2 regions of the Pseudorhodoplanes sinuspersici genome follow, and region 1 is predicted to be linked to the other one. Evidence: riboswitches for the same ligand, from Rfam matches in the RefSeq annotation. Region 1 holds a riboswitch; the other holds the start of a gene.
The links. A riboswitch is a leader RNA that binds a small molecule or an ion and turns the genes downstream of it on or off. The one in region 1 is predicted to bind thiamine pyrophosphate.
Positions count from the first base shown of each region.

Region 2: linked by a shared signal. The riboswitch ahead of CAK95_RS01900 (FAD-dependent oxidoreductase) and the one ahead of thiD (bifunctional hydroxymethylpyrimidine kinase/phosphomethylpyrimidine kinase) in region 1 are both predicted to bind thiamine pyrophosphate.

Region 1 covers NZ_CP021112.1:3,680,169-3,684,630, forward strand. The annotation lists gene CAK95_RS17835 (FAD-dependent oxidoreductase) at 1-508, opposite strand, end outside; gene CAK95_RS17840 (Bug family tripartite tricarboxylate transporter substrate binding protein) at 668-1,651, shown strand; TPP riboswitch at 1,704-1,816, shown strand; gene thiD (bifunctional hydroxymethylpyrimidine kinase/phosphomethylpyrimidine kinase) at 1,886-2,683, shown strand; gene CAK95_RS17850 (fumarylacetoacetate hydrolase family protein) at 2,729-3,583, opposite strand; gene CAK95_RS29295 (hypothetical protein) at 4,318-4,462, opposite strand, start outside.
Region 2 covers NZ_CP021112.1:393,802-398,263, reverse strand. The annotation lists gene CAK95_RS01910 (thiazole synthase) at 1-765, opposite strand, end outside; gene thiS (sulfur carrier protein ThiS) at 878-1,075, opposite strand; gene CAK95_RS01900 (FAD-dependent oxidoreductase) at 1,066-2,091, opposite strand; TPP riboswitch at 2,139-2,246, opposite strand; gene CAK95_RS01895 (alkaline phosphatase family protein) at 2,363-4,009, shown strand; gene CAK95_RS01890 (Bug family tripartite tricarboxylate transporter substrate binding protein) at 4,081-4,462, shown strand, end outside.

The DNA.
Region 1 (4,462 bases):
TGTCAAGGTCTCGCGCGGTCGCGACGACACCCGTCTCGTCCTGCACGAAATCTTCGATCTCGGTCCGGTTCAGAATGCGAATGTTTGGCTGCGCCGCGGCATGTTCGAACAGGACAGGCTCGAGATAGATCTGGTTGATCCGGTGCGGCGGCTCTGCCGTCGGCCACCAGGTATCTGGCCCACCTTTGGCCGTGTAGCGTTCGTTGCGCGCGGGGATGGGAATACGCGCCATCTCGATCCCGGTCGATGTCGTACGATACGATGCATCATTCGGGTAGTCGGCGGGCAGGCCTGCATTGCGCACTTTCTCCACGAGTCCGAGACGGCGGAACACTTCCATGGTCCGCGCTGAGACGTGGTTGCATTTCACGCTTGGTGGTTCGCCCGGGTAACGTGTCTCGGCGACAATGACGTCGATGCCGCGCCAGGCCAGATCCATGGCGAGTGTCATTCCAACGGGGCCGGCGCCGACAATGATGACACGGGCCTGAAGTTTGCTGTGCTGCATGGGCTCTTACGCTATGTTTCCTCGAGCATGATTGTTGTTTTTTACCTGAATATCAGGCTGATTTCATTCTTGCAGATTTAGTTGTGATGCACAACAATAGCGTTCTGCAATCGTAATGCAGGCACATAAGCGAATAACAAGAATGATGGTGGGAGGAAGATGATGGGCAGACTCGCGCAATTGTTTGTCGTGGCTGCGATTGCTCAAATGAGCATAATTGGCGTCGCGCAGTCTCAGGCGAATTATCCCAACCGGCCGATCCGGCTCGTTGTCACTTTCCCGCCGGGCGGCAGCACCGACACCCTTGCCCGCGCCATGCAGCCGCATCTGGAAAAGAGTTTGGGGCAGCCGATCGTCATCGACAACAGGCCCGGGGCGGGCGGTGACATTGGCGTCGATGCCGTCGCCAAGGCGGCACCCGATGGCCACACCATCGGCATCGGTGCGGCGGGCGCGCTCTCGGTGAATATCAGCCTCAAGGACAAGATGCCCTACGATCCGCAAAAGGATCTGGCGCCGATCACGCTGCTGACGGCCATCCCCTTTGTGATGGTGGCTGGCCCGGGCTTTCAGGGCAAGTCGCTGGCCGATGTTGTGAAGATGGCAAAGGCGGGCGAGGGGAAACTTGCGATTGGCCATGGTGGCAACGGCACGGCCATGCATCTGTCGTCCGAACTGTTCAATCATCTGACTGCAGCAAAAATCCCGCTCGTGCCTTACAAGGGCTCTGGTCCGGCAACCCAGGATGTCGTGGCCGGTCACATCCCGCTGGCCATCGTCGATGTGCCGTCCTCCCAGGCGATGATCAAGGAGGGGAAGATCCGGGTGCTCGGCGTGACCAGTCTCAAGCGCGACAGCCATCTGCCGGATGCGCCGACCTTCATCGAAGGCGGTATCAAGGACTATGAATCGATCGGCTGGTTCGGTCTGATCGCGCCGGCCGGCACACCGCCCGACATCATCAAGAAGCTGAATGAGGCGTTCGTTGCCGCCATGAACGATCCCGTGGTGAAGGAGCGCATCTATCAGGGCGGGGCGGAGGCGCGGCCGACGACGCCGCAGGAATTCGGGGCCTTCATCAAGAGCGAAACCGACAAATGGGGCGCCATCATCAAGGCCGCCGGCGTCAAGCTTTCGAACTGATCCAGCCATGATATGCGCAGCTTGCATTGGAGGATTTAGCGGCTAAAGATCGTGCGATCTCATGGGGTGCGCGGCGGATCGGCCGCCGTGCTGAGAGGCCATCCGGCCAACCCATCGAACCTGATCCGGGTCATGCCGGCGGAGGGAGTGAGAGATGCACGCGCCACAGAGCGACCTGCCCGACATTGCTGCCGATACGTTGGAGCGTTTGCGCGCGTGGGCAAAGGTTTCCTCATGACGCCGATTGCCGTCACCATTGCAGGGTCGGATTCCGGGGGCGGCGCCGGCATTCAGGCCGACCTGAAAACCTTCTCGGCGCTCGGCGTCTATGGTGCTTCCGTCATTGCTGCCTTGACGGCGCAGAACACCAGGGGCGTGACGGGCATTCATGACGTGCCACCGGATTTCGTCACGGCGCAGATCGATGCGGTGTTCTCCGATCTCGATGTCGGTGCGGTCAAGATCGGCATGCTGTCCAATCCTGGCGTGATCCATGCCGTTGCTGACGGGCTTGTCCGATTCGCACAGGAGAAGGTGGTACTCGATCCGGTGATGATCGCGGCGTCCGGCGATCGCTTGCTGGCGGGAGAGGCGATCCAGGTGTTGCGCGAGGTGCTGATCCCGAAGGCAATGGTGATCACGCCCAATCTGCCGGAAGCTGCGGCCTTGCTTGAAGCACCGATGGCGCAGAACGAAAGCGAGATGCGCGAGCAGGGCGAAAAGCTGTTGGCCATGGGCGCGCGTGCTGTGCTGATGAAGGGTGGCCACGCCTCGGGGCCGGAGAGCGTCGATCTCTTGATCGAGCCAACTTCTGTCGCGCGTCTTGCCGCCGAGCGGTTCGAGACGCAGAACACACATGGCACCGGCTGCACCTTGTCGTCGGCAATTGCGGCAGGGCTTGCCAAGGGTTTGCCGCTCGCTGACGCCGTGCGCGAGGCCAAGGCCTATATCACCGCCGCGATCAAGGCGTCCGATCAGCTCACCATCGGCCATGGCCACGGACCGGTGCATCATTTTCATGCGTGGTGGTGAAACCTCTCCCCGCTGAAGCGGGGAGAGGCGAAGGAAGCGCGCCGCTTACTTCTTCAATTCCACCAGCTTCTGCTTCTGTTCGCCAAGCCCTTCGATGCCGAGCGTGACGACATCGCCGGCCTGCAGGAATTTCGGCTCCGGCTTCATGCCGAGCGCGACGCCGGGCGGGGTGCCGGTGACGATAATGTCGCCGGGCTCCATGACGAAGAATTGCGAGCAATACCAGACAAGGTGTTCGACACCGAAGATCATCGTTTTGGTGTTGCCGGTCTGGCGGCGTTCGCCATTGACGTCGAGCCACATGTCGAGGTTCTGCGGGTCCTTGATCTCGTCTTTGGTCACGAACCACGGGCCGATCGGGCCGAAGGTCTCACAGCCCTTGCCCTTGTTCCACTGGCCGCCGGAGCGGTCGATCTGGAAAGAGCGCTCCGACACGTCGTTGGACACGAAATAGCCCGCGACAGCGCTCATCGCCTTGCCCTTGTCGAGATAGCGCGCGCGCTTGCCGATGACGATGCCGAGCTCGACCTCGTAATCCATCTTGGTGGATTCTTTCGGGATCACGGTGTTGTCGTTCGGTCCGCAGATCGAGGTCGGCGCCTTGTTGAAGATGATCGGCTCCTTCGGGATCGGCATGCCGGCTTCGGCGGCGTGATCGGAATAGTTCAGGCCGATGGCGATGAAGTTGCGCACATGGCCGATGCAGGCGCCGAGCCGCGGCTTGCCGGGCACAACCTTGAGCCGGTTGATATTCGCCTTCTTGATCTTGGCGAGGCCGCCGTCGGCCAGCATGGCGCCGTCGATGTCAGGCACGATGCGCGACAGGTCGCGGATTTTACCCTCGGCATCGATGATGCCGGGTTTCTCGCGGCCCGCCGGGCCGTAACGCACGAGCTTCATGTTTCCCCCAAAAGGTTTGAATGCGCGGACTATGCGTCGGGAGAGGGGCGAGGAGCAAGACGTTAGACATGCGTCATCGCCCCTGTTGTTTAGCGGCGCGGGGTACGCCGTCGTCCAAACCGCCGCTTGATGCCCTTCAAATGAAGGGCGCGCGGAACGCCGGGCTCTCAGCCTGCCCGCGGCCCCATGCGCAAGTGTGAGTAAAGCGCATGAGATTGGTCGCACCACGAACCGCCGAAAAGCTTCGGCGTTCCGCGCGCGGTGTTTGAGGCTTACTCTGCGACAACCCCGGAGGACAGACACCGTGGACCGGACGACACCGGGCGGCTCTTCTTGTTATCCTCCGCTGGTGACCCACGGCCGGTGAGCCGGATCATCGCAGCTTGGGCCTCCGCTGCATGCGATACGTCCTTCGCACCCAACGGCCACCGCACCGCGTCTCACGACGCTCATGAAACGCCCCTTCAGCGGGACAGGATTTAGGAAAAAAATCATATACTGGGGAGGATGTCAAGTGTTAATCCGGCCCCATCCTTCGAGACGCATTGCTTCGCAATGCTCCTCAGGATGAGGCCGGTAAATAGCTGTCGTCCCCGCGAAAGCGGGGATCCATACGCCGTGACATTTCGATCGTGGTTGCTCTTCGTCACAACCAATAAGCAGAGGTGGTTATAGGTCCCCGCCTGCGCGGCGACGACAGAGCTATTGTGTGGAGCTTGCCGAGCTACGCCGTGTCACGGCTCATCGGTGAGTTCGAGATACTTTTTGTAAAAAGGCATGCCCTTGCTGTCGTCGCGATCTGAATCCCATCTCACAAAGCAGATGTCGCCGTATTCCTTGATCACGGTTCCGGCATCGTTCTTCGACTTTGGAAATGCC
Region 2 (4,462 bases), 2.7 Mb from region 1:
GAACGGGGTCCCGATGACAGGAGTGGATGGAGAGGCGAAATCGCGCGCGCCCATCAGGCCCGCTTCATAGGCGATGCGGCCGCTTTCGACGCCGAGTTTGAACGCGCTCGCCATGTTGACCGGATCGGCCGCTTTCGCGACGGCGGTGTTGAGCAGCACGGCGTCATAGCCAAGCTCCATCGCATCGGCGGCATGCGACGGCGCGCCGAGCCCGGCATCGACAACGAGCGTGATGTCGGGCAGCCGTGCCCGCATGAGCTTCAGCGCGTCGCGATTGATCAGCCCGCGGGCGCTGCCGATCGGCGCCGCCCATGGCATCACCACGCGGCAGCCGGCATCGACCAGGCGCTGCGCGACGCCAAGATCCTCGGTCGTGTAGGGGAAGACCTCGAAGCCATCCTTAACGAGAATGTTTGCAGCTTCGACCAGTCCGACGACATCGGGCTGCAGCGTTTCGTCGTCGGCGATGACTTCCAGCTTGATCCACGATGTGCCGAACAATTCGCGCGCCATCTGCGCGGTGGTGACGGCTTCGCGCACCGAGCGGCAACCGGCGGTGTTCGGCAGCACGGCGACCTCGAGTTCGCGGATCAGCGACCAGAAGTTGTTGCCGGATTTGCCGCCCGCGGTTTCGCGGCGCAGGGCGACAGTGGCAATCTGCGCGCCCGAGGCGCGGATCGCCTCTTGCATGATCGCGGGCGAGGGATAGAGCGCCGTGCCGATCAGGAGGCGAGAGGAGAAGGTTTTGCCGTAGAGGGTCAGCATAATGGTCCTCGCATGCTGCCAACTTTCCGCTCGTCCCCGCGCAGGCGGGGGCCCAGGGTTTCACGCTGGATTCCCGCCTTCGCGGGAATGAGCGGGTGAAGAGGAAACATCATCATCCCCCTTGCCGTGGCGTGAGGATTTCGACCTCGTCGCCATCCTTCAGCGCGGTTTCGCCCCAGCGGGCGCGTTGCACGACCTCGTAATTCACGGCGACGACGAAATGCGTGCCCTCGAATTCCAGTTCACGCAGCAGGGCATCGACATGCGCGGCTGCGATATCCCTGCGTTCGCCATTGACGATCAATTGCATCGTATAACCTCGTTATCGATTGCGCCCCGCGCGACATAGGCCAGCGTCATTTCGGCAAGCGCCGGCGCGATGAGGAAGCCGTGGCGGTAAAGCCCGTTCACCGCGATCTGCGATCCTTCGATCGTGATGCGCGGCAGATTGTCGGGATAGGCCGGCCGCAAACCGCTGTCGAATTCGACGATGCGGGCTTCGGCAAAGGCCGGATGTACGGCATAGGCCATGCTGAGCAATTCCAGCGCCGAGCGCACGCTCATGCCGTTGTCTTCGCTTTCAAGCGAGGTCGCGCCGATCATGATGCGATTGTCGGCGCGCGGCACGACATAAAGCGGCCAGCGCGGATGCATCAGCCGCACCGGGCGCGACAGCGAGATTTCATTGGTCTCGACTATGATGGTTTCGCCCTTCACGCCGCGCAGGTTGCCCGCCGCTTCGGTTGCCACGTCTTCGCGCGCGGCAAGCCCACGGCAATCGATCACGAGGCCGTCGAGATCGCGCGGCTCGCAGGTGCTGTCGAACCGGATCGCGACGCCATGCGCGGTGAGCTGTTCATGCAGTGAAGGCAGCACGCGGCGCGGCTCGACATGGCCTTCCTCTGCAAAGAACAGCGCTTCGCGGAAGCGGCCGCCGAGCGCCGGCTCGAGTTCGCCGATGCGATTGTCGTGGATGCGCTCGTGATGGGCGGTCATGCGCGCGAAGCGCTCGAAATCGGTCCGGTCGCGCGGATGGGCGATGACTAATGAACCGTTAAAGACGGTGTCCGGCACGTGCTCGCGCCACAGGCTGAGCGAGCGGGCCCCCAGCCGCGTGATGATAGGTTCCGCCGCTTCCTGTTCGCACCACGGCGCCAGCATGCCGCCGGCATGCACGCTGGTGGATTGGGTAAGGTCGCGGCCGCTGCGCTCGTACACGGTGACCGGATGGCCCGCCTTGGCGAACAGCAGCGCCTGCCATGTGCCGCCAATGCCGGCACCGACGATGCTGACAGGCGTTTCGGATGGGGTGGAGGATCGCGCCATCGGATGTGATGACGGATATTGCGCCTGTTGGCGCGACGAATCGAACTTTGACTGCATATCCCTGTCCCTTCGCCGGCATGACCCGGATCAGGTTCAAAGGGTTACCGCATTATGCGGAATCTCAGCCCCTCTTCGGGACTCCCCTCGGAACGAGGCTAATGTAAGCGTATAGGCGCGGGTGTCAACGCGTGGGGACGTTAGCCATTGCCATTTCGCCGCGGCTCCCGCATTCCATGGGCAAGTTCCGCGAGACACGGGGAAGGGCCGCCGCTTGACACGTCACGTCAAAAACATCCTGTTCATCATGTGCGATCAGTTGCGCTTCGACTATCTGTCCTGCGCCGGCCATCCGACGCTCCGCACCCCGAACATCGATGCATTGGCGGCGCGCGGCGTGCGTTTTACCCGCGCCTATGTGCAATCGCCCGTGTGTGGAGCCTCGCGCATGAGCTTCTATACCGGCCGCTACGTGCAGTCGCATGGCGCCGCCTGGAACGGATTTCCGCTGAAGGTCGGCGAGATGACCATGGGCGATTATCTCCGCCCGCTCGGCGTTCAGACGGTGCTGGTCGGCAAGACGCATATGCAGCCGGACGCCGAAGGCATGGAGCGGCTCGGCATCGACCCGCAGTCGATCATCGGTGTGCGGGTGTCCGAATGCGGCTTCGATCCTTACGAGCGCGACGACGGATTGCACGGTATCGGTCCCGATGGTCGCTATGACCCGCGGCTGCCGCGCTACAATTCCTATCTCAACGACAAAGGCTATCCCGGCGACAATCCCTGGCACGACTACGCCAACGCGGCGCAGGGCAGCGATAATGAACTCGCATCCGGCTGGGCGATGCGGCATGCGCGCAAGCCCGCGCGCGTCGCCGAGGAGGATTCCGAGACGCCCTATATGACGCGCCGCGCCATGGACTTCATCACCGAGGCGGGAGACGCGCCGTGGTGCCTGCACCTGTCATACATCAAGCCGCACTGGCCCTATATCGCGCCACCGCCGTATAACGACATGTACAGCGCCGACGATGTCATTCCGGCGGTGAAGAACGAGGAGGAGCGCGCCGATCCGCACCCCGTCTATCGCGAATTCATGAATCATCTGGTCGGACGGAATTTTGCGCGCGAGGAGGTGCGGCGCGAGGTGATCCCGGTCTATATGGGCTTGATCCGGCAGATCGATGATCAGCTCGGCCTTCTGTTCGGCTTCATGCGCGAGCGTGGGCTGATGGACAACACGCTGATCGTTTTCACCTCCGATCACGGCGATTATCTCGGCGACCATTGGCTCGGCGAGAAGGACCTGTTTCACGAGCCGTCGGTGAAAATTCCGCTGATCGTCTACGATCCTTCGCGGTCTGCCGACGCGACGCGCGGATCAGTCTGCGATGTGCTGGTGGAATCGATCGATCTGTTGCCGACTTTCCTCGACAGCTTTGGCGCCGATCCGCAGGAGCAGTCGCACCGGCTGGAGGGGCGCTCGCTGCATCCATGGCTGCGAGGCGAACATCCGAAAGACTGGCGCGACATCGTTTTCAGCGAATACGATTATTCCATGCTGCCTGCCGCTATGAAGCTCGGCGTGGCACCGCGCGATGCACGGCTGTTCATGGCTGCCGACCGGCGCTGGAAATACGTCCACGCGGTCGGCTTCCGTCCGATGCTGTTCGATATGGAATCCGATCCTTGCGAGTACCGCGATCTTGGCGCCAACCCCGCTTATGCGCATGAGCGCGAGCGGCTGGCGGCGGCTTTGTCGGACTGGGCGTTGCGGCAATCGCAACGCACGACGATCTCCGAGCGCCAGATTCTCGCCGGGCGAGGAAAGTCGCAGCGACGCGGCATCCTGATCGGAGTCTGGGACGAAAGTGAGACTCCGCAGGACTTATGGAGTTCATATCGCGGTGGCGGATGATTTGCCGGTGTCGCCGACGTAGCATTGCGAAAAAGCCAAAACCGAGAATCAAGGCCGATTGGGAGGGCATCATGCATCGCCGCAAATTCGTGTTGTCGATCGCGCTCACGGGCGCTCTCGCCGCCACACATGGGATGCCCGCGCTCGCGCAGGTCGGGGAGCAGCCGATCCGCATCGTGTTTCCTTTCACTGCGGGCGGATCAGGCGATGCGCTCTCGCGGCTGATCGCGGACAAAATGCGTGCCGGGCTCAAGGCTCCGGTGATCGTCGAGAACCGGACCGGGGCGGGCGGGCGGCTGGGTGTGCAAGCGGTGAAGAATGCCGCGCCTGATGGCATGACCTTGTTGCTCGTGCCGATTGCGCCGGTCGCGGTCTATCAGCATGTCTACAAGTCGCTCGATTATGATCCGTTCACCGACCTCCAGCCGGTGGCGCAGCTCGGCACGTTCGATT